2 regions of the Arthrobacter sp. SAFR-044 genome follow, and region 1 is predicted to be linked to the other one. Evidence: riboswitches for the same ligand, from Rfam matches in the RefSeq annotation. Region 1 holds a riboswitch; the other holds the start of a gene.

Evidence for each region. A riboswitch is a leader RNA that binds a small molecule or an ion and turns the genes downstream of it on or off. The one in region 1 is predicted to bind glycine.
Region 2: linked by a shared signal. The riboswitch ahead of gcvP (aminomethyl-transferring glycine dehydrogenase) and the one ahead of ACR65J_RS20845 (methylenetetrahydrofolate reductase) in region 1 are both predicted to bind glycine.

Annotation. Positions count from the first base shown of each region.
Region 1 is NZ_JBPFDN010000024.1:345-5,591, forward strand. It holds gene ACR65J_RS20835 (LamB/YcsF family protein) at 1-633, opposite strand, end outside; gene ACR65J_RS20840 (hypothetical protein) at 617-1,420, opposite strand; gene ACR65J_RS20845 (methylenetetrahydrofolate reductase) at 1,568-2,404, opposite strand; glycine riboswitch at 2,558-2,657, opposite strand; gene purU (formyltetrahydrofolate deformylase) at 2,749-3,612, opposite strand; gene cycA (D-serine/D-alanine/glycine transporter) at 3,687-5,198, opposite strand.
Region 2 is NZ_JBPFDN010000022.1:17,292-33,267, reverse strand. It holds gene gcvP (aminomethyl-transferring glycine dehydrogenase) at 1-1,815, opposite strand, end outside; glycine riboswitch at 1,869-1,975, opposite strand; glycine riboswitch at 2,006-2,103, opposite strand; gene ACR65J_RS20730 (TetR/AcrR family transcriptional regulator) at 2,197-2,733, opposite strand; gene ACR65J_RS20725 (MFS transporter) at 2,817-4,373, shown strand; gene ACR65J_RS20720 (Dps family protein) at 4,461-4,940, opposite strand; gene ACR65J_RS20715 (APC family permease) at 5,162-6,718, shown strand; gene ACR65J_RS20710 (AMIN-like domain-containing (lipo)protein) at 6,789-7,340, opposite strand; gene ACR65J_RS20705 (DUF4193 domain-containing protein) at 7,512-7,814, opposite strand; gene ACR65J_RS20700 (hypothetical protein) at 7,907-8,098, opposite strand; gene ACR65J_RS20695 (LacI family DNA-binding transcriptional regulator) at 8,189-9,220, opposite strand; gene araA (L-arabinose isomerase) at 9,260-10,780, opposite strand; gene ACR65J_RS20685 (L-ribulose-5-phosphate 4-epimerase) at 10,810-11,538, opposite strand; gene araB (ribulokinase) at 11,535-13,307, opposite strand; gene chvE (multiple monosaccharide ABC transporter substrate-binding protein) at 13,576-14,703, shown strand; gene mmsA (multiple monosaccharide ABC transporter ATP-binding protein) at 14,812-15,976, shown strand, end outside.

The sequences.
Region 1 (5,247 bases):
GACCAAGGACCCGTCGATGGCCACCACTTCGCCTTTTGTTGCCAGGCGAACTGCCCGCTCGACGATCGTGTCGACGTCGTGCAGTAGGGCGTCTTCCCGCGAAAGCGGCACCAACGTGCCGTCGGCGAAATAGGCGCGGTCAGCAAAAGCCTCGGTGAACACGGGGTGGCCTGCCTCCTTGGCCTGCTTCAACAGCTCCGAGCCGGGGAAGCCCAGGATGGGAAGGCCCGGATCGTAGGCGTTCACCGCCGCCAACAGGGCGGAGGCCTGCTCGGCATCATGGACCAGGGTGTCATACAGCGCACCGTGCGGTTTCACGAAGTCCACCGAAGCACCCACGGCGTGCGCGACGCCGTCGAGCGCGCCCAGCTGGTACAGCACGTCACCAAAAAGCTCATCAAAGCTCATGTCCAGTGAGCGCCGGCCGAAGCCGGCCAGATCGCGGTAGCCAACGTGTGCACCTACGGTGACATCCAGCTCGTAGGCCGCCCGGCAGCTGTCCAGCATGGTGACGGGATCGCCTGCATGGAGGCCGCACGCCACGTTAACGCTGGTGGCCAGCTGGAACATCGCCGGATCGCCTCCCGCGGTCCAGGATCCGAATGATTGGCCTACGTCAGCGTTGAGATCCAAGTATGTTGCCTTCCAGGGTCAGGTTGTCCGGCCCGGCAGCAGCGGTCAGCTCCCCGGGAATGGTATCCGGCATGGGCCCGAACGCCTCCCTGGCGTTCTGCGCCACGGCACGGCCCATCACGAGGTTACCGGCTCCACCCACAACCGCGCCTATGCCGAAGGGAAGGGCCCTGCCGAACAGTGCCGTGCCCTGGCGTTTGAGCAGGTTCTTCAGGAAGGCGTGCTGGATCCTCTTCCGGACGTTGCCGAACCCCGGCATCGAGGACTTGGACAGCATGTTTCCCCAGACGTCGGCGGGCTTGGCGCCGCCGGCCGCCTGGCCGCTGAGAGTGCCCATCAGGGCGGTCCCTTCCTCGCCAAGCATGATGGCCATGACCATGGTCCCGGCCTTCTCGGGATTGGTGAGGCGGATGCCGTGGAGCTCTGCCAGCGAGGTCGCGTAGAGGGCCGTCGCCTCCAGGAAGCCGACGGTTGCGGCTGCGGAAAGCCCAAGCGACGCCACGGTTCCCACACCAGGGACGACGGCGGTGGCACCCACCAGCGCACCCCCGCCGGTCACGGCCCGCAGGTAGTCACGCTCCGCGATGTCTGCCAGCTGCGCGGCGGTGGCCCGCGGATGCTTCTTCTGCAGCCGGCGGATGTAGGCCACCACCAGGGGCCGCTGGATCTGCACCGCCTTCAGGAGCATGTTGTGGACGCCGGGTTTGGGTTTGCCGTCGGCATCGAACATTGCGTTGTGGGCGGTTTCCTGTGCGATTCGTACTGCGGGATTGCTGCGCCTGGCCATGGTCACCTTCATTCAAATCGACCTGCAGCGGGTAGGCTGCCGTGCTTATCCCATCCTATGTGGACAAACACTAAGCATGCTGAACTTTCCGCTCCGCGCCACAGGCAGCCCCGGCCGCCGGCCTTCCAGCTGGCGCCGCCGGCCCTTTTAGCTGTTGAGACCGTGCAGGTTGTTGAAGGTGTACAGGTGGATACCCTTCACCGCTCCGCCGTCCTGCAGTTGCGCGAGGATTGACTGGGAGGAGTAGTGGCCGCCACGGAGCAGTCGGCGGCCGAGGGGGCCGCGGCGGTTCAGCAGTTTGAGGGACGGGCCCACGCCGATCTTCGTGGCAAGCAAAATCAACTGGGCCCGGGGAACGCTACCAGCCACTCCGGCCCATACAGGCAGGGTCACCCCTTCCCGGCGCAGGGTTTCGGCGTACCACTGGATGCGGGGAGCCGAAAAGCACAGCTGCGTCACCATTGACGATGCCAGATGCTGCTTTTCCAGCAGGGCATCAAGCATGTGCAGTTCGCCGTGGCCGGGGTGCCTCTCGGGGTAACCCGCCACTCCGGCCCGGATCCGTCCGCCGGACACCTCCGCGACGTCCTCCAGCAACGGAAGGCTGCTGTCATAGGGACCGGCCGGCTCCCCGGCGTCACCGCCGACGGCGAACACTTCGGCGATGCCGGCGTCGTGGCAGTTCCGGACCACGCCGGCCAGTTGCTCACGGCTTTCGATGCTTCGTGCGGCCAGGTGCGGGACAACCTCGAAGCCAAGGTAGGCAAGCTCGATGGCCGTGCGGATGGTGGTCCCCACGCCTTGGCGGGGCAGGCACGTCACCGTCAGCTGTGTCCCGGCGGGTACCGCGGCCTGGACGCGGGCGGCAATACCCTCCGTGGGATTGATCTGCATCCGGACAGGCAGTACCGTCCCGGCATTGCCGGCCTGTCCTTCCGCGGGAATCGGTGCAGCGGCTGATGGCATGAGGGATTGAATCGTCATGAGGAACTCCAGGTTCGGCCGGCCACGGGTGGCACGGCATGGATCGGGTCCCTCCCCGCTCTGTATTGGACCTGAGAGATTCCGCAAACCCTGCCAGGGCCTGCTTGCACCGTCGGTGAGCGCTGGCTGAGCAGCGCTGCTTTCCAGAGTCGCCTCGCCGTGACGGTACATGGGCCTGAGAGATTCCTGGGGAGGATTTGCTCCTACGGCGCCTGCCCGGTGATGGCCGGGAGAACTCTCCCGCCACAGCTCGAAAGGCTGTCTTTAGATGTGGTGGTACTGCGGCCGGTGCCTGCCCTCCGGCAGAAGGAGTGCGGGCACCGGCCGCATGGATGGACCGGCAATTAGCGGAGGATGACCGTCCGGTTGCCGGAGAGGACGATCCGCCCTTCAGCGTGCCAGCGGACCGCATTCGTTAGCGCCTTGCATTCGGCGTCGCGGCCAACCGTGACCAGGTCCGAGGCGGAGTAAGTATGGTCCACCTCGATGACCTGCTGTGAAATGATCGGCCCCTCGTCCAGCTCGGAGTTGACGTAGTGGGCAGTGGCGCCCACCGTTTTGACGCCGCGCTCGTAGGCCTGGTGGTAGGGCTTGGCACCCTTGAAGCTGGGCAGGAACGAGTGGTGGATATTGATGGCCTTGCCGCTCAGGCGGGTGGTGGCCTCATCGCTGAGCACCTGCATGTAGCGGGCAAGCACCACCAGTTCCACGGCGTAGTGGTCCACCAGGCCCAGGAGGCGCCCTTCCGCATCCGCTTTCGTTTCAGGGGTCACCGGAATGTGGTGGAACGGAACACCGTGCCACGTAGCAAGCGGTTCCAGGTCCGGGTGGTTTGACACCACGGCGGCGATCTCCACGGGCAGCTCACCGCTGCGGGCGCGGAACAGGAGGTCGTTGAGGCAATGCTCGTATTTGGAGACCATCACCAGGATGGGCTGCTTGCGTCCGTGGCGTTCCAGGCGCCAGTCCATCTGCCACTCCTGGGCCACCTGACCGAAACCGGCCCGGAGGCGGGCAAGGTCCAGCTCAACCTGCGAGGTTACGTGGATGCGCATGAAGAACCGGCCGCTTGCCCTGTCGCCGAATTGCTTGATGTCCACGATGTAGCATTCCTGTTCCAGCAGGTATGCCGACACCGCCTGGACAATGCCGAGGGCATCCAGGCAGTGGAACGTCAGCACGAATTCCCTGCCGGTTTCCGGGGTCACGGACTGGAGCCGCCCGGCCTCGAAGGTGTCTGCCTCGGATGTGCCGGTCCCGGTGGGGCGGGCCTTGGTGCCGATCACCGCTTGACCCGCTCTTCCCCCGCTTCTGCGGCGGCACCCGGCCGTACAGCCTTGCCGGCTGCGGCGTCAGAGAAGTCCTGGTCTGCCTGCAGTTCAGCCTGGAACGTGGCGAAACGGGCCTGGTGTGCGGGCCGGCGGCGGAGGACGAACCATGCAGCGCCGAGCAGGATGAACCACACCGGGGTGACCAGCAGGGCCACCAGGGTGTCCGGCTGGGTGGTGAGGGTCCAGATCACGAAGGCGAAGAAGGCGAAGACCACCCAGACCATGGCAACGCCGCCGGGCATCTTGAACTTCGACGCCTCGTGCAGGTGCGGCCGCCGGCGGCGGAAGGCAATGTAGCTGGCCAGGATGATCGACCAGACAAAGACGAAGCAGACGGCGGAGACGGTGGTCACCATGTCGAAGGCCTTGCCCACGTCCTGGCCCGCATACATGAGGACGACGCCGGACAGCAACAGCACGCAGGAAAGGAACAGTGCGTTCTGGGGTACCTTCCGCCGGGACAGTTTGCCAAAGACGTCCGGGGCGTCGCCTTCCTGTGCAAGGCCGAAGACCATGCGGGAGGTCGAATAAATGCCGGAGTTCGCGGAGGACATCGCGGAGCTCAGCACCACGAGGTTGACTACAGTGGCGGCGGCGCCCAGCCCCGCCAGGGAGAACATGGCAATGAAGGGGCTGTGGCCGGCCCTGAACTCGGTCCAGGGGGTGACGGCCATCAGGATGATGAGGGCACCCACGTAGAAGAGGAGCACGCGGATGGGGATGGAGTTGATGGCCTTGGGCAGGTTTCGCTCCGGGTTCTTGGCCTCGGCAGCGGTGGTACCCACCAGTTCGATGCCCACGAAGGCGAAGACTGCGATCTGGAAGCCGGCAACGAAGCCCATGAACTCGTTCGGGAAGAACCCGCCATGGCTCCACAGGTTGGTGAAGGTGGCAGGGCCGGCGTCGGACTGGAAACCGCTGAAGATCATGAAGAGGCCCACGATGATCAGGGCCGCGATGGCGATGATCTTGATCAGCGCGAACCAGAACTCGGTCTCACCGAATGCCTTGACGGTGGCGAGGTTCAGCAGGAGGAGGATGGCAATCGTTGCCAGGCCCGGGATCCACAGCGGGAGCCCCGGCCAGAGTTCCTGAGAGTACCCGGCGATGGCGATGACGTCCGCAATGCCGGTGATCACCCAGCAGAACCAGTAGGTCCAGCCCGTAAAGAAGCCGGCCCACGGGCCCAGCAGGTCAGCGGCAAAGTCACTGAAGGACTTGTAGTTGAGGTTGCTGAGCAGCAGTTCACCCATGGCACGCATGACGAAGAACAGCATGAAGCCGATGATCATGTACACGAAGATCACTGAGGGGCCGGCGGCCGAGATGGTCTTGCCGGAACCCATGAACAGGCCGGTGCCGATTGCGCCGCCAATGGCGATCAGTTGGATGTGGCGGTTGCTGAGCTGCCGCTCCAGGTGCGGGGCTCCGCCGCCGGGGGACGTCGGGGAATGGGTCGTCATTGAGGAACTCCATCGTTCGAGCGGCACCCGGGGTGTCGCAAAGATTGGA
Region 2 (15,976 bases), on a different contig from region 1:
GCCCGCCAGGACGGCGGAGGCCGCGTTGGTGCCGTGGGCCGAGGCAGGAATCAGGCAGACGTTGCGCTGCTCTTCCCCGCGGGAGTGGTGGTAGCCGCGGATGGCCAGCAGGCCCGCGAGCTCGCCCTGCGATCCGGCGTTCGGCTGGATGGACACCTGGTCGTAGCCGGTGATCGCGGTCAGGTCCGCCTCCAGATCGGCGATCAGTTCACGCCAGCCTTCGGTCTGGGAGTCCGGCGCGAAGGGGTGGATGGAGGCGAACTCCGGCCAGGAAATGGCCTCCATCTCGGCGGTGGCGTTCAGCTTCATGGTGCACGAGCCCAGCGGGATCATGGTGCGGTCCAGCGCCAGGTCCCGGTCCGACAGCTTCCTGATGTAGCGCAGCAGCTGCGTTTCGGACCGGTGCGTGTTGAACACCGGGTGCTGCAGGTACGCGGAGGAACGTTCGACGGCGGCCTCCAGTCCGAAGCCGTCAGCCGCGGCAACGGAAGCGCCAAAGACGTCCGCGACGTCGGCGACGATGGCCACCGTCGTGGTTTCATCCAGAGAGATGCCAACCGTGTCGGCGTCGACGGAACGCAGGTTGATTCCACGTGCCTCGGCATCGGCGACAAGCGCTGCAGCGCGGCCGGGGACGCGGACGGTCAGCGTGTCGAAGAAGCTCGAGTGCAGCACCTCCACGCCCGCGGCTGCGAGCGAGGTGGCCAGGGTACGCGCGTGGCGGTGCGCCGCCTCGGCAATGGCCTTCAGTCCGTCGGGGCCGTGGTAGACGGCATACATGGAGGAGACGATGGCCAGCAGGGCCTGCGCCGTGCAGATGTTGGACGTGGCCTTCTCGCGGCGGATGTGCTGCTCGCGGGTCTGCAGCGCCAGGCGGTACGCGGGAACCCCTGCATCGTCCTTGGACACGCCCACCAGGCGGCCGGGCAGCGAACGCTCCAGGCCCTTGCGGACGGCCATGTAGGCGGCGTGCGGGCCGCCGAAGAACAACGGCACGCCGAAGCGCTGCGTGGAGCCGACAGCGATGTCGGCGCCCTGCTCGCCCGGAGGGGTGATCAGGGTCAGGGCCAGCAGGTCAGCGGCCACGGTGACCAGTGCACCGCGGTCCTTCGCCGCCGCAACAGTGGCGGACTGGTCCCAGACCCGGCCGGAGGCTCCGGGCTGCTGGAGCACGATGCCATTGATGTCGCCGTCGGGCAGGCCGTTGGACAGGTCGGCGACCTCAACTTCGAAGCCGAGCGCCTCGGCGCGGCCCTTGACGATCGCGATGGTCTGCGGCAGCACGTCGATGTCCAGGACAGTCTTGCCGTCCGCTGCAGGCTTGGTCTTGTTGGAGCGGCGCATCAGCAGCACGGCCTCGGCCACGGCGGTCGCTTCATCCAGCAGCGAGGCGTTGGCGATGGGCAGGCCCACCAGGTCCTGGACCATGGTCTGGAAGTTCAGCAGCGCCTCGAGCCTGCCCTGGGAAATCTCAGGCTGGTACGGAGTGTAGGCGGTGTACCAGGCCGGGGCCTCGAGGATGTTCCGGCGTATCACGGCAGGGGTGATGGTGTCGTAGTAGCCCTGGCCGATCAACTGGACGGCGGTCTTGTTCTTGGCGGCGAGCCTGCGCAGTTCCGCAAGCACTTCAACTTCGCTGAGGGCATCCTGCAGGCGGAGGGCGGTTTCCTGGCGGATGACCTTGGGAACGGCGGTATCAACCAGGGAATCCACCGTGCCGTAGCCAACGGCTTTGAGCATGGTGTCGACGTCGTCCTGGTGGCGTGCGCCGATATGGCGGTCTACGAAGGTGGTGGAGGCTGGGGTAACCGACACGAAGGAACTCCATTTTTTCAGGCGGCGCAGGGTACGCCACAGCTATTCGGGTCCCTCCCCGCTCTGTATTGGACCTGAGAGTTTCCGCGTTGCCTGCCTGGGCAGGACCCGCTTGCACCGTCGGTGAGCACAACAGTCGTTTCGCTCCCGAGGGGAGTCCAGATAACTGCCTGCTGCTTTCCAGAGGCGCCTCGCCGCGGCGGTACAGGGGCCTGCGAGATTCCTGGGGAGGATTTGCTCCTACGGCGCCTGCCTGTACTTCGGGCAGGACTCTCCCGCCGCAGATCAAAGGCTATTCAGTTGTTGGATTATGACGGCCGGTGACAGCCCTCACAACTCTCCATTGTCCTACGCCACAACCCCTCCCGGCAAATGGCGGAACTACCTGCGGAGCCGCTCCAATGCCGCGAGAAGCTCCTCCACATCGGCGGCCGCTCCCCCTGCCGGCGCAGGGCCCACGGACAGCATCGCATTGAAGTACAACCCGTCTCCCATGTACAGGACGGCCTTGGCCAGCCCGGGGCCCACATCCGCTGCGATCTCGTCCAGCCATCGCTGCTGGATGGCCGCGAACCGTTGGCGCGTCTCCTGGTGCGCCACCTCGGCAAGCCGCGTGGCGGCCACGATGGACCGGTCCAGCGGAGTATCCGCCCAGACGGAGGAACGGATGAAATAGGCGGCGGCACCTTCGTTGGCCGAAGCCATGGCATCGGCATCTGCCCTTGCCAGTTCCTCAAGGCGGTCAAGCAGCACGGCGATGAGCGCTTCCTTGCTGGGGAAGTGGTACAGGAGGCCCCCTTTGGACACTCCGGCCTTCTTGGCAACGGCATCCAGGGTTGCCGCCCGCTCCCCCACTTCGATCAACAGGGACTCGAAGGCGTCAAGGACCGCATCACGCGCTACAGGCTTTCGGGGCATAACCCCCATCATGCCCTCCGCCTGGACGGAAAACGGAATAGCCTCGCTTCGAAACTATACCGTCCGGACGGTATAGTTATTTTATGACGATCTCTTTCAGCCCCCCTCAAACCCACGGGGACAGCACGCTTGCACGCCGCCCGTGGCGCGATTGGCTTGCGCTGGGGCTGCTGATGTTTCCCGTGCTGCTGGTGGCGGTGGACAATACGGCCCTGACGTTTGCCCTGCCTGCCATCGCCCGCGCCCTGGAACCGACCGGCCTGCAGCTGCTGTGGATCATTGACGCCTATCCCTTGGTCCTGGCCGGGCTGCTGGTGTCAATGGGAAGCCTCGGCGACCGGATAGGGCGCCGGCGGCTGCTGGTTATCGGCAGCATGGGCTTTGCCGGGCTCTCCGCCGCTACAGCCTTTGCCCCCACCGCGGAGTGGCTGGTCGCCGGGCGCGCCGCGCTGGGATTCTTCGGCGCCATGCTGATGCCGTCCACCTTGTCGCTGATCCGCAACATCTTTCCTGAGCCCAACCGCAGGAGGCTGGCCGTTGCCATCTGGGCCGCAGGCTTTTCCGGCGGCGCCGCCCTGGGGCCAATCCTGGGCGGATGGCTGGTGGAGCACTTCTGGTGGGGCGCCGTCTTCCTGGTGGCCGTGCCGCTCATGCTCCCCCTGCTGGCGCTGGGGCCGGCCCTCATTCCGGAATCCAGGGACCCCGCGCCGGGCAAGGTGGATATCCCAAGCATCCTGCTCTCCATGCTGGTCATGGTGCCCGCGGTCTACGGCATCAAGTCCGTGGCCACCGAAGGTCCGGGCCCTGCCGGGCTGGCCACCATTACTTTCGGACTGGCCATGGGCGTCGTTTTCGTGCGGCGGCAGTACCGGCTGGAGCACCCACTGCTGGACATGTCCTTGTTCCGGAACAGGGTATTCAGCATGGCCATCAGCGCCAATATCCTTGCCCTGTTTTCCTTCAACGGGTTCATACTGTTCCTTGCCCAGCACCTCCAACTCCTCGAAGGAATGACTCCTTCGGCAGCGGGCGTTGCCATGATCCCGGCGCTGGCAGCCACGGTGGCGGCAGGCCTGGTGGCGGTGCCACTGGTTCGTAAGGTCCGCCCCGGATACGTGGTGGCTTTGGGCCTGGCCTTCAGCGCATGCGGCTACAGCATGGTGGCTTTCGGAAACCACGACGGCGGGCCCTCGCTCCTGCTGGCGGCGCTGCTGGTCCTGGCGCTTGGCGTGGGGACGGCGGAAACCATCTCGAACGACCTCATCCTCGGCTCGGCCCCGCCAGCCAAATCAGGAGCTGCGGCGGCGATTTCCGAGACCGGCTACGAAGTTGGCTCGCTGCTGGGGACCGCAGTGCTGGGCTCCATCCTGACGGCGTCCTACCAGCAAAACCTTCGGCTGCCGGCGGGACTGGAGGCCATGCTGCCCGGAGCCTCACTGCACAACGCAGGGGAAACGCTGGCCGGCGCGGTAGAGGCGGCCAATCTGCTGCCGGATTCACTCGCCGCCGCGGTCCGCGCCGCCGCAGCGGCCGCGTTCGATTCCGGCGTGCACATCACTGCCGCGATTGCGCTGGTACTGATGTCGACGGCGGCAGTCCTGGCCGCCGTCGTCCTTCGGAAAGTGCCCAAAGCGACGTAGCAGCACCCAGCCCAGGCCGGTGGGCAGCGTTAAAAAGGCGTCCGGCGCCGGGGCAACCCCGGCGCCGAACGCCCCTCGGGACGTGCGCTACTTGGAATCAGCGGCCGTGACCTTGGCGGTGGGCTTCATGTTTTCCGCCTGCACCATCCAGGCGAACTGCTCCAGCCTGGCGATGAACTCGTGCAGGAGGTCCGCGGAGGTGGGGTCTTCCTCATCCACTTCGTCATGGACTTTCCGCATGGTGCCAACGGCAGCTTCCATGGCGGCAACGATCCGCTCAATGGCATCCCTGGTGCTGATGAGCCCGTCAGGGAACTGGGCCAGGCTGGTGGTTTCGGCAACGGTGGAGCTGCGGCCATCGGGAAGCGCGTGCAGGGCACGCATGCGCTCTGCAGTGTCGTCGGCGAACTGGCGGGCGGCGTCCACGATCTCATCAAGCTGCAGGTGAAGGTCGCGGAAGTTGGTGCCCACGATATTCCAGTGCGCCTGCTTGCCCTGGACATGGAGCTCGATCAGGTCCGCCAGGACAGCCTGCAGGTTGTTGGTCAGCGTCGGTGAAGCTTTCATGCATCCTCCTCAATTGGTCCAGTACGGCAGACGCTACCAGCCGTGGACGGCGTGGCGGCAGGGCCAAAGGCAATTTCTCAGTGAGCTTACTAATTTCGAAAGTGAGTCATAAACGAATGGGATTCATATTGCGTCTTGCATCACAGCGGCGGCACCCGCATACTAAATGAACGCCATTCATATAGTGACCTCCGTCTCACAGCCTTCCAGAAAGTGGTGCCATGACAGAGATAATCCGCACCAGTACGGCCAAACCCGGTCCGGACGCCCACGCGCCGTCCGCGGACGGCGTCAGCGCCAAGGGACTCAAGGGCGGCCAGCTCGGACTCCTGGCCGTCGTCGTCCTGGGCATTTCAACCATCGCCCCTGCCTATACCCTCACCAGCGCACTCGGACCCACCGTCAACGAAGCCGGCCTCCAGCTGCCCGTCATCTTCCTGATCGGGTTCATTCCGATGATCCTGGTCTCGCTCGCCTACCGGGAGCTCAACGCCGACTCCCCGGACAGCGGCACCACCTTCACCTGGGTGACCAAGGCGTTCGGCCCCTGGATCGGCTGGATGGGCGGCTGGGGCCTGCTGGCCGCCAACATCATCGTGCTGTCCAACCTGGCCGGCGTCGCCGTCGACTTCTTCTACCTTTTCCTCTCCCAGCTCACCGGCTCCCCCGAGCTGGCGGAACTGGCGGACAACAAAGCGTTGAACGTCATCACCTGCTTCGTCTTCGTGGCGCTGGCCGTCTGGGTCAGCTACCGCGGCCTGCACACCACCAAGTTGGTGCAGTACAGCCTGGTGGGCTTCCAGCTGCTGGTGCTGGGCCTGTTCGTCGCCATGGCCTTTGCCAACTGGTCGACATCGGAAACAGCCATCCCCTTCAGCTGGGACTGGTTCGACGTCACCAGGATCGAAACGTTCGGGCAGATCGCCGCCGGCATCTCCCTGTCCATCTTCGTGTACTGGGGCTGGGACGTCTGCCTGACGGTCAATGAGGAAACGGCCAACGGCAAGAAGACCGCCGGCGTTGCGGGCACCCTGACCGCCGTCATCGTCCTGGCCATCTACCTGTTGGTCAGCATCGCCACCATGATGTTCGCCGGCGTCGGCGATACCGGCAACGGCCTGAACAACGCCGAAAACCACGAGAACATCTTCACGGCGCTGGCCTCCCCCATCATGGGCCCGTTCGCCATCCTGATGTCCCTCGCCGTGCTCTCCAGCTCTGCCGCCTCCCTGCAGTCCACCTTCATGTCGCCGTCGCGCAGCCTGCTGGCCATGGCCCACTACGGCGCTCTGCCCGAGCCCTTCAGCCGGATCAGCAGGAAGTTTTCGACGCCGGGCTTCGCCACCATCGCCGCCGGCGTCATGTCAGCGGGGTTCTACGCAGTGATGCATGTGGTCAGCGAGAACGTCCTGAACGACACCATCCTGGCCCTGGGCCTGATGATCTGCTTCTACTACGGACTTACCGCGCTGGCCTGCACCTGGTACTTCCGCCACAGCCTGTTCAACAGCGTGCGCCACTTTGTGCTCCGGCTGGTCTGCCCGGTGGTGGGCGGCGTGGGGCTGTTCGTGGTGTTCGTCCAGACCGCCGTGGACAGCCTCGCACCCGAGTTCGGCAGCGGTTCCGAGGTGTTCGGCGTGGGCCTGGTGTTCATCCTTGGCATTGGCATCCTCGCCCTGGGCGCCGTGGTCATGCTGGTCGTGTCCCGCACGCACCCGGGCTTCTTCCGCGGGGAAACCCTCAAGCAGGACACCCCCGCGCTGGTAATTCCGGAATAAGGCCCCAACAGAAAGGTGCCGTGCCCCTGCCAGGGGCACGGCACCTTTGTTGTCGCCGACGACGGATGGCTCACCAGTAGTGCGCCACGTCCACCACCAGGCGGGAGCCGGAGCCCGGACCGTCAAGCGTGAACACCCGGAACGGCAGGCGGCCACGGACGCCCAGGCCAATGGTGGTCTGGCCCTCGAAGCTTCCGGCCCAGACCACCTGGCGGAAGGTCTGGTAACCCGAAACGTTGGAGAGCTCAGCCTTGTCGGCGGGGGTGTAGGTGGACTGCCCGTTATTGTCATAGGCCGGCGCTTTGACGACCACCTGCAGCCGGGCGCCGCCCCGCGTTGGCACGACCGCCCCCGAGCCGTCCTGGATAACCTGCGGGACGTAGCGGACGGTGTAGCCGGGTGCCGGCGAGCCGCCCAGGTCAACCACCAGCCGGTCGAAGCAGTAGTGCTGCCCGGTCCGGACGTCGGTGACGGGCGCGCCGCTCATGGCGCCGTCGGATTTCATCAGCGAACCCCAAGTGAGTCCGCAGTACGACGTGGTTGCCGAGGCGGCCCCCGGAACCACCAAACCCAGGCCTGCGGCGAACAGGACTGCCACAAGCCACATAATGAACTTCTTCATGCCGTGCCATCCAAAATAAGAGCCGTTGGATGCTTCCAGCGTAGGAGCGTTCGCGGGCGGAAACGAGGGTCATTTTGATAACGACGGCGGCGCGGGACAAAGCGGCGGGGGACAAAGCAGCGCCGGCCACCTCGGGGAGATGGCCGGCGCCGGGAAAAGCAGGATGGAAATTTAGCCTTCGCAGTCGCGGCAGTACTTCAGGCCGTCCTTCTCGCGGGCAACCTGCGACCGGTGGCGGACCAGGAAGCACGACGAGCAGGTGAACTCGTCAGACTGCTCGGGGACCACAATGACGGTCAGTTCCTCATTGGAAAGGTCGGCGCCGGGCAGGTCGATACCTTCGGCGGTGTCGTTCTCGTCGACATCGATAACCGCGGTCTGCGCGCTGCCGCTCCGTGATGCCTGGAGGGCCTCGAGAGAGTCGGCCGGCGACTCTTCTTCCTGCTTGCGTGGAGCATCGTAATCGGTAGCCATAGCATGTTCACTTTCGTTGCTGCGCAGCGCCATTTCAGGCACCTCAGTGAAGCAGTTTAGGGCATTATCCCGCTACCGGCGCAATAGTGTGCTTAACCAGACATTGGGCCCGTTCCAGGCACTTCTCCTGCGTGCTCCGAGCGGGCCTGGCCGGCCCCTATGGTCACTCCGCTTAGGGCCGGCAGCCAGCCCCACCGGGTGGCGTCGGCGGCATCGGATTCGGACTCGTAGGTGAAAGTGTCCAGCAGCCAGTCGCGGAGCCGGACGTACAGGGTAGCCGTCATGCCTGAAACCTACGCAGCCATTGTTGTGGCCACGTTTCGCCGCGGTCTCCGCCGGATTAACGGCGACGATTGATTCCGGCGACGCTGACGTTACCGCCCGGGCGGGGCCGTGCTGCTGCGCAGGACCAGTTCAGGCTCCACCACCAGGGTCCGTGGCCCCTCCATGCCCTCGAATGCCGTGAGCATCATGTCCATGCACCGGCGGCCCAGCTCTTCAAAGTCCTGCCGGACCACGGTGAGGGGCGGACTGAAATAGCCGGCCTCGGGCTGGTCGTCGAAGCCCACCACGGATACGTCCTGCGGCACCCTGATGCCCGCCTCGTTCAGCGCGCGCAGGACCCCCAGCGCCATCTGGTCGTTGCCGACGAAAAGGGCAGTGGCATGGCCGCCGGCTGCCAGCCGCCTGCCGATCTCATAACCGCTGCCCGCACTCCAGTCCCCCTCGGCAATCAGGTCTGCGGTGAGTCCGGCGGAGGCCAGGGCGTCCCGCCAGCCGTTGGCGCGGGCCACGGCGTCGATCCATTCCTGGGGCCCCGCGACGTGTCCGATCCGGACGTGCCCCTGCCCGATGAGGTGTTCCACTGCCAGTTCGGCCCCGCGGTGCTGGTCCACCTTGACGCCGCCCACGGTGTCATTTCCGGTGGGACCCACGGCCACCACCGGTACTCCGATGGGCAGTACCGCCAGGGCGGCCAGCGTCTCCAAGTGCGGAACGATCACCACGATTCCGTCCACCGACTGGTCCAGGAAGTGCCGGACGGCGTCCAGGATCGCGTCCCGGTTGACCTCCCGCAGCGCCGCGACGCTGACGAAGTATCCAGCATCCCGCGCCGCACGTTCCACCCCCAGCAGGGTGTTGGCAGGGCCGTACTGCGAGAGCTCGCTGCCCAGGACGCCGATGGTCTGCGAGCGCCGGGTGACCAGGCTCCGCGCGGCGGTGTTGCGGCGGTAGCCGAGTGCGGCAATCGCCGCTTCCACCTTCCCGCGGGTCCCGGGGCTGACGTTGGGGTGGTTGTTGACCACCCGTGAGACGGTCTGGTGCGAGACCCCGGCCAGTTCCGCCACGTCCTCGAGCCGGGGCAGGCGGCGTGGCCTGCCGTCCGTCACGGGGTTCCTGTCCATGGCGGCCGGCGTGGCCGGGACCTCACCGGTGGCACTGGATCAGATCCCACCGGCCAGTTTGTAGTAGGCGGCGTTCCAGTTCAGGTCCTTCTTGAACTGGCGGATGGTGGTGTCTTCGTCGATGGTGAGCAGTTCCGTTTTGGCGATGTCGGCGAAGTCCTCGAAGACGTCCATGCCCACCTGGGTGGAGAGCACGGTGTGGTGGGCGGCGCCGGCGGTGAGCCAGGCGGCGGCGGAGGTGGCGAAGTCCGGCTTCGGCTCCCACAGGGCGCGGGCCACGGGGAGGTTGGGCAGCGGCTGGTCGAGCGGGACGACGTCGACGGCGTTGGCCACCAGGCGGAAACGGTCGCGCATGTCGGACAGGGCGACGACGACGCCCGGGGAGGCGTCGGCGTCGAACACCAGGCGGACGGGGTCTTCTTTGCCGCCGATACCCAGGGGGTGGATTTCCAGCCGCGGCTTTGCTGCCGTGAGGGAGGGGCAGACCTCGAGCATGTGGGCGCCCAGGATCTTCTCGGAGCCGGGTTCCAGGTGGTAGGTGTAGTCCTCCATGAGGGAGGCGCCGCCGGGCAGGCCGGCGCCCATGACCTTGGCGGCCCGGACCAGGATGGCGGTCTTCCAGTCGCCTTCGGCGCCGAACCCGTAACCGGCGGCCATGAGCCGCTGCACGGCCAGGCCGGGAAGCTGGCGGAGGGCGCCGAGGTCCTCGAAGGAGGTGGTGAACGCGGCGGAGCCGTTGCCTTCCAGGAAGGACCGCAGGCCCAGTTCGATCCGGGCGCCGTACCGCAGGGAGTCGTGCCGGGCCGCGCCTGCGCGGAGCTCCGGCACCACGTCGTAAAGGTCCTCATACTCGGCCACCAGGGCGTCGACGTCGGACTCCGCAGCACCGTGGACGGCATCGGCGAGCTCGTTGACGGACCAGGTGTTGACCGCGACGCCGAAACGCAGCTCGGCCTCGGTTTTGTCGCCTTCGGTCACGGCCACGTTGCGCATGTTGTCGCCGAAGCGGGTGAGCTTCAGGCTCCGGACGGCGGCCCAGCCGGCGGCGGCCCGCTGCCACGAACCCACTTGGCGTGCCACCTCGGGGTTGGAGACGTGCCCGACGACGGTCTTCCGGGCGATGCCCAGGCGGGACTGGATGTAGCCGAACTCGCGGTCGCCGTGCGCGGCCTGGTTCAGGTTCATGAAATCGAAATCGATGTCCGCCCACGGCAGGTCGCGGTTGGCCTGCGTATGCAGGTGCAGCAGGGGCTTGCGCAGCAGGTCCAGGCCCTGGATCCACATCTTGGCCGGGCTGAAGGTGTGCATCCAGGCCGTCACTCCGATGACCGAGTCATCCGAGTTCGCCTCCAGCGCGGTGCGCCGGATGGCATCGGAGTCGGTCAGGACCGGCTTCCACACGATCCGCACGGGAACCGACGAGGAGGCATTGAGCTGGTTGGCGATCTCCTGCGATTGGGCGGCCACCTGCTTGAGGACTTCCTCCCCGTAGAGGTGCTGGCTGCCCGTAAGGAACCAGACTTCGTAGCCGTCGAGGGACGTGGTTGCTGCGGTGCTCATGAATTCTCCTGGGAAGAGTTTTGGGCCGGTTATTGGCCGTAAACGTTCTGGTAGCGGGCGTAAAGGGAGTCGATGTGGTCCTGGCCGATGGGCAGCGGCTCGCCCAGCTGCCGGGAAACGTGCACGGTGCGGGCCACTTCCTCGCACATGACAGCGGCCTTCACGGCGGACCGGGCGTCCTTGCCGATGGTGAACGGGCCGTGGTTCTGCATCAGGACCGCAGGGGACTTGGAATTCTTCAGCGTTTCCACGATGCCGTGGCCGATCGAGTCGTCACCGATCAGCGCGAACGGGCCCACGGGGATGGACCCGCCGAACTCGTCCCCCATCATGGTCAGCACGCACGGAATGGCTTCTCCCCGGGCAGCCCACGCGGTGGCATACGTGGAGTGCGTGTGCACCACCCCTCCCACCTCCGGCATGTGCCGGTACACGTAGGCGTGCGCGGCCGTGTCCGACGACGGCGACAGCGCGGGATTGCCCCAGTCCACCGTGCCGCCCCCACCAAGGTTGGTGCCCCTGACCGGGGTGCCATACAGGTCGGTGACAATCATCTGCTCCGGGGTCAGGTCCTGGTACGAGACGCCGGAGGGCTTGATGACCATGAGGTCGGTGCCGGGAACGCGGGCCGAAACGTTGCCGGCGGTCCACACCACCAGTCCGTACCGGGTCAGCTCCGCGTGCAGGGCGCACACCTCCGCCCGGACCCGGGCAATGGTTTCCAGGAGACCGGTTCCGGCGCCTGTTCCGGCGGTCATGCGGACACCCCCACGGGTGCTTCGGACACGGCGCCTGCGCCAGGCTGGGCCGCTTGGGCGGCTTTGCGCTGGATGGCCTTGAGCCGGTGCATCACGTCGTTACCGCCCCGGCCGAAGTAGTCGTGGAGGGCCTTGTATTCCTGGAACAGTTCTTCGTAGGCGGCCGCGTTTTCGGGAATTGGCGTGTAGACCTCCCCGGGCTCGGCGCCCATGGCCGCGGCGGCCGCACGGATGTCCGCGTATTCGCCCGCTGCGACGGCGGCGTGGATGGCCGATCCCAGGGCCGGACCTTGTTCCGAGCCGATGGTGGACAGCTGCAGGCCGGTGGCGTCTGCATAGATCTGCATCAGGAGCCTGTTCTTGAGCAGGCCGCCGGCCACGATGAATTCCTTGACCGGGACCCCGGCGTCGCGGAAGGCGTCCACGATGGTGCGGGTTCCAAAGGCTGTGGCTTCCAGCAGCGCGCGGTAGGTATCCTCCGGCCTGGTGGCCAGGGTCTGGCCCACCACCATGCCCGAAAGCTCGTGGTCCACCAGGACCGAACGGTTGCCGGAATGCCAGTCGAGCGCGATCAGGCCGTGCTGTCCGATGGCCTGCCGGGATGCCAGTTCGGTGAGGTACTCGTGAATCCCCAGTCCGGCGTCCTTGGCAGCCTGGTGATATTCGGGCGGGACGCCGTACTTGGTGAACCAGCCGAAGATGTCGCCCACGCCTGACTGTCCGGCCTCGTAACCCCACAGGCCCGGCACGATTCCACCATCCACGGCACCGCACATTCCCGGCACCTCGCGCAGCTCGCTGCCGTTCATGACGTGGCAGGTGGAGGTGCCCATGATCGCCACCAGCTGGCCGGATTCCACAGCCTTCGCGGCCGGGGCCGTGACATGGGCGTCAACGTTTCCCACGGCCACCGCGATGCCCTCCGGCAGCCCGGTCCAGGCCGCTGCCTCCGCCGTAAGGGTGCCGGCGGCGTCCCCCAGCTGGCCGATGGTGTGCTCCAGCTTGGAGCTGACAAAGTCCTTGAAGTCCGGGTTCAGGGCGGCCAGGAACTCTTCGGAAGGATACCGGCCATCCTGGTAGATGCCCTTGTAGCCGGCAGTGCAGGCGTTGCGGACATACCGGCCGCAGAGCTGCCAGACGATCCAGTCCGCCGCCTCCACCCAGTGGTCCATCGCGGCGTAGGCCTCCGGGTCCTCCTCCAGCAGCTGCAGCCCCTTGGCGAACTCCCATTCAGAGGAGATCAGGCCCCCGTAGCGGGGAAGCCAGTCCTCCCCCCGTTCGGCGGCAAGCCGGTTGATCCGGTCGGCCTGGCCCTGCGCAGCGTGGTGGCGCCAGAGCTTCACGTAGGCGTGCGGGCGGTTGGCGAAGCCGGGCAGTTCGTTGAGGGGTGTGCCGTCCGCCTTGACCGGGACCATGGTGCAGGCAGTGAAATCCGTGGCAATGCCGACGACGGCGGCAGGGTCGATCCCGGCGTCCGCCACCGCGGCGGGGACGGCGGTCCGCAGGACCTCCCGGTAGTCGTTGGGCACCTGCAGCGCCCATTCCCCGGGAAGCCTTGCGGCTTGTCCGTCGGATCCTGCGCCCGCTGGGTCCTTGGGCAGGGCATCGGTAACCACTGCGTGCGGATACTCATGGACCGCACTCCCAAGTTCCTTGCCGTCACGGACCCGCACCACCACGGCACGGCCTGAAAGGGTTCCGTAGTCCACCCCAATGACGCAATGGTCATGGCGGGACTCGGAGCTGGAAGTGAACAGCGCATCTGGCATGGGGTTGCCTCCGTCCGGGAGGCATGGGCCTCGTTACCGGGTTTTGTAGGGGTCAGGGTGGAGCTACGTGCTGCAGCAAGTGTGAACGCTAACAAACCAGAAGTCAATGAACCCGAAAGGTTTTCGAAATTCCCGTCGCGCACTCTTGTTAGCGTTCACAAATGGGTCTATATTGAACCGACACATCAACAATGTGGCCAGGACCAGGGAGCAGCGGTGCTGCCCGGTCCACCAACACTTCGCGGCAGTGCTGCCGCGGAAGGAGAAAATGGTGAGAATCAAAAAACTGATGGGCGCGGTGGCCCTTGTCCTCGCCCTGACGGTGGGCGCCACCGGTTGCGGCTCCCGTGGCGGGGCCAGCGAATCCAGCAGTGCCGCCAAGCCCAGCGATTCGCTGGTAGGCATTTCGATGCCCACGCAGACGTCCGAACGGTGGATCGCTGACGGAGCGAACGTGGAGAAGTCCCTGAAGGACCTCGGCTACAAGACGGACCTCCAGTTCGCCAATGACGATATCCCCACCCAGGTTTCGCAGATCGAGAACATGCTGACCAAGGGCGCCAAGGCCCTGATCATCGCCGCCATTGACGGCACCACCCTGACTGACGTCCTGGCCAAGGCCAAGGAGCAGAACGTCAAGGTCATCGCGTACGACCGCCTCATCAACGGCACCCCGAACGTCGACTACTACACCACGTTCGACAACTACACCGTGGGTGTCCAGCAGGCCACCTCGCTGCTGACCGGGCTGGGCCTCGTCGATGCCACCGGCAAGAAGGTGGACGGCAAGGGCCCCTTCAACATCGAGCTCTTCGCCGGCAGCCCCGACGACAACAACGCCAACTTCTTCTGGACCGGCGCCATGGACACGCTCAAGCCGTACCTGGATGCAGGCACCCTGAAGGTCCCCAGCGGCCAGACCAAGTTTGAGCAGGCAGCGATCCTTCGCTGGCAGGCACCCGTGGCCCAGAAGCGCATGGAGGACATCATCACCTCCGCCTACAGCTCCGGCACCAAGCTGAACGGTGTCCTGTCCCCGTATGACGGCCTCTCCATCGGCATCATCTCGGCCCTCACCAGCACCGGCGGCTACGCCAAGGGAAGCCTGCCCGTGGTGACCGGCCAGGACGCCGAAAAGGGTTCCGTGAAGTCCATCATCGCCGGTGAGCAGTACTCCACCATCTTCAAGGACACCCGCCAGCTCGGCGCCCAGGCCGTCAAGATGGTCGACGCCGTCCTCAAGGGCCAGGAAGCGGAAACCAACGACACCAAGACCTACAACAACAAGGTCAAGGTTGTCCCGGCCTTCCTGCTGAAGTCCGTGATCATCACCAAGGACAACTACAAGAAGGAACTGATCGACTCGGGCTACTACACCGACGCCGACGTCAAGTAGTCAGCGTCCGGGGGCTGTGGCCGGGCCGCGAGTCCGGCCGCAGCCCCCTCCCGCCGCCTCCTGCAGCAGCAGGAAGGCCCAGCTTCGACCAGTCAGTGGGAATTGACGATGAACACACCCATTCTTCAAATGCGAGGAATCACCAAGACGTTCCCGGGCGTAAAAGCCCTCCAGGACGTCACCCTGGATGTGAACCGTGGAGAGGTCCACGCCATCTGCGGTGAAAACGGAGCCGGCAAATCAACACTCATGAAAGTGTTGTCCGGCGTCTATCCACACAACACCTTCGAGGGGGAGATCCTCTTCGAAAACGAACCCTGCAACTTTTCCAGCATCTCCGACAGCGAGAAGCGCGGGATTGTCATCATCCACCAGGAACTGGCCTTGAGCCCGTACCTGTCCATCGCCGAGAACATCTACCTTGGCAACGAACAGGCCACCAACGGGTGGGTGGACTGGCGCAAGACCAACCTGGAGGCAGCCCGGCTGCTGGCCCGCGTCGGCCTCGACGAAAACCCTGTCACCCCCGTGCAGCACATCAGTGTGGGCAAGCAGCAACTGGTGGAAATCGCCAAGGCATTGTCCAAGGAAGTGAAGCTGCTGATCCTGGACGAGCCCACGGCCGCCCTCAATGACGAGGACTCCGGCCACCTGCTGGACCTGATCCTCCACCTGAAGGGCCAGGGCGTCACCAGCATCATCATCAGCCACAAACTCAACGAGATCCGCAAAGTGGCAGATGCCGTCACCATCATCCGGGACGGCAAAACCATCGAGACGCTGCGGCTCGACGAAGGCCAGATCACCCAGGAGCGGATCATCCGCGGCATGGTGGGCCGGGACCTTGAGAGCCTGTACCCGGACCGCGAGCCGCACATCGGCGAGGAAGTCCTGCGGATCGAGGACTGGTCCGTCCGCCACCCCCAGGACCACACCCGCATGGTGGTCAGGAACGCCAACCTGCACGTCAGGAAAGGTGAAGTGGTGGGGCTCGCCGGCCTCATGGGTGCCGGCCGCACCGAACTTGCCATGAGCGTCTTCGGCCGCACCTACGGAACCGCCACCTCCGGCAAGGTTTACAAGTACGGCGAGGAAATCAACACAGCCACGGTGTCGGACGCCATCAGGCACGGCATCGCGTACGCCACCGAGGACCGCAAGCACTATGGCCTGAACCTCATCGAGGACATCAAGCGGAACATCTCCCTGGCGGCTCTGCGCAAGCTGGCCAAGCGCGGCTTCGTGGACAAGAACCAGGAGACCGTGGTGGCCA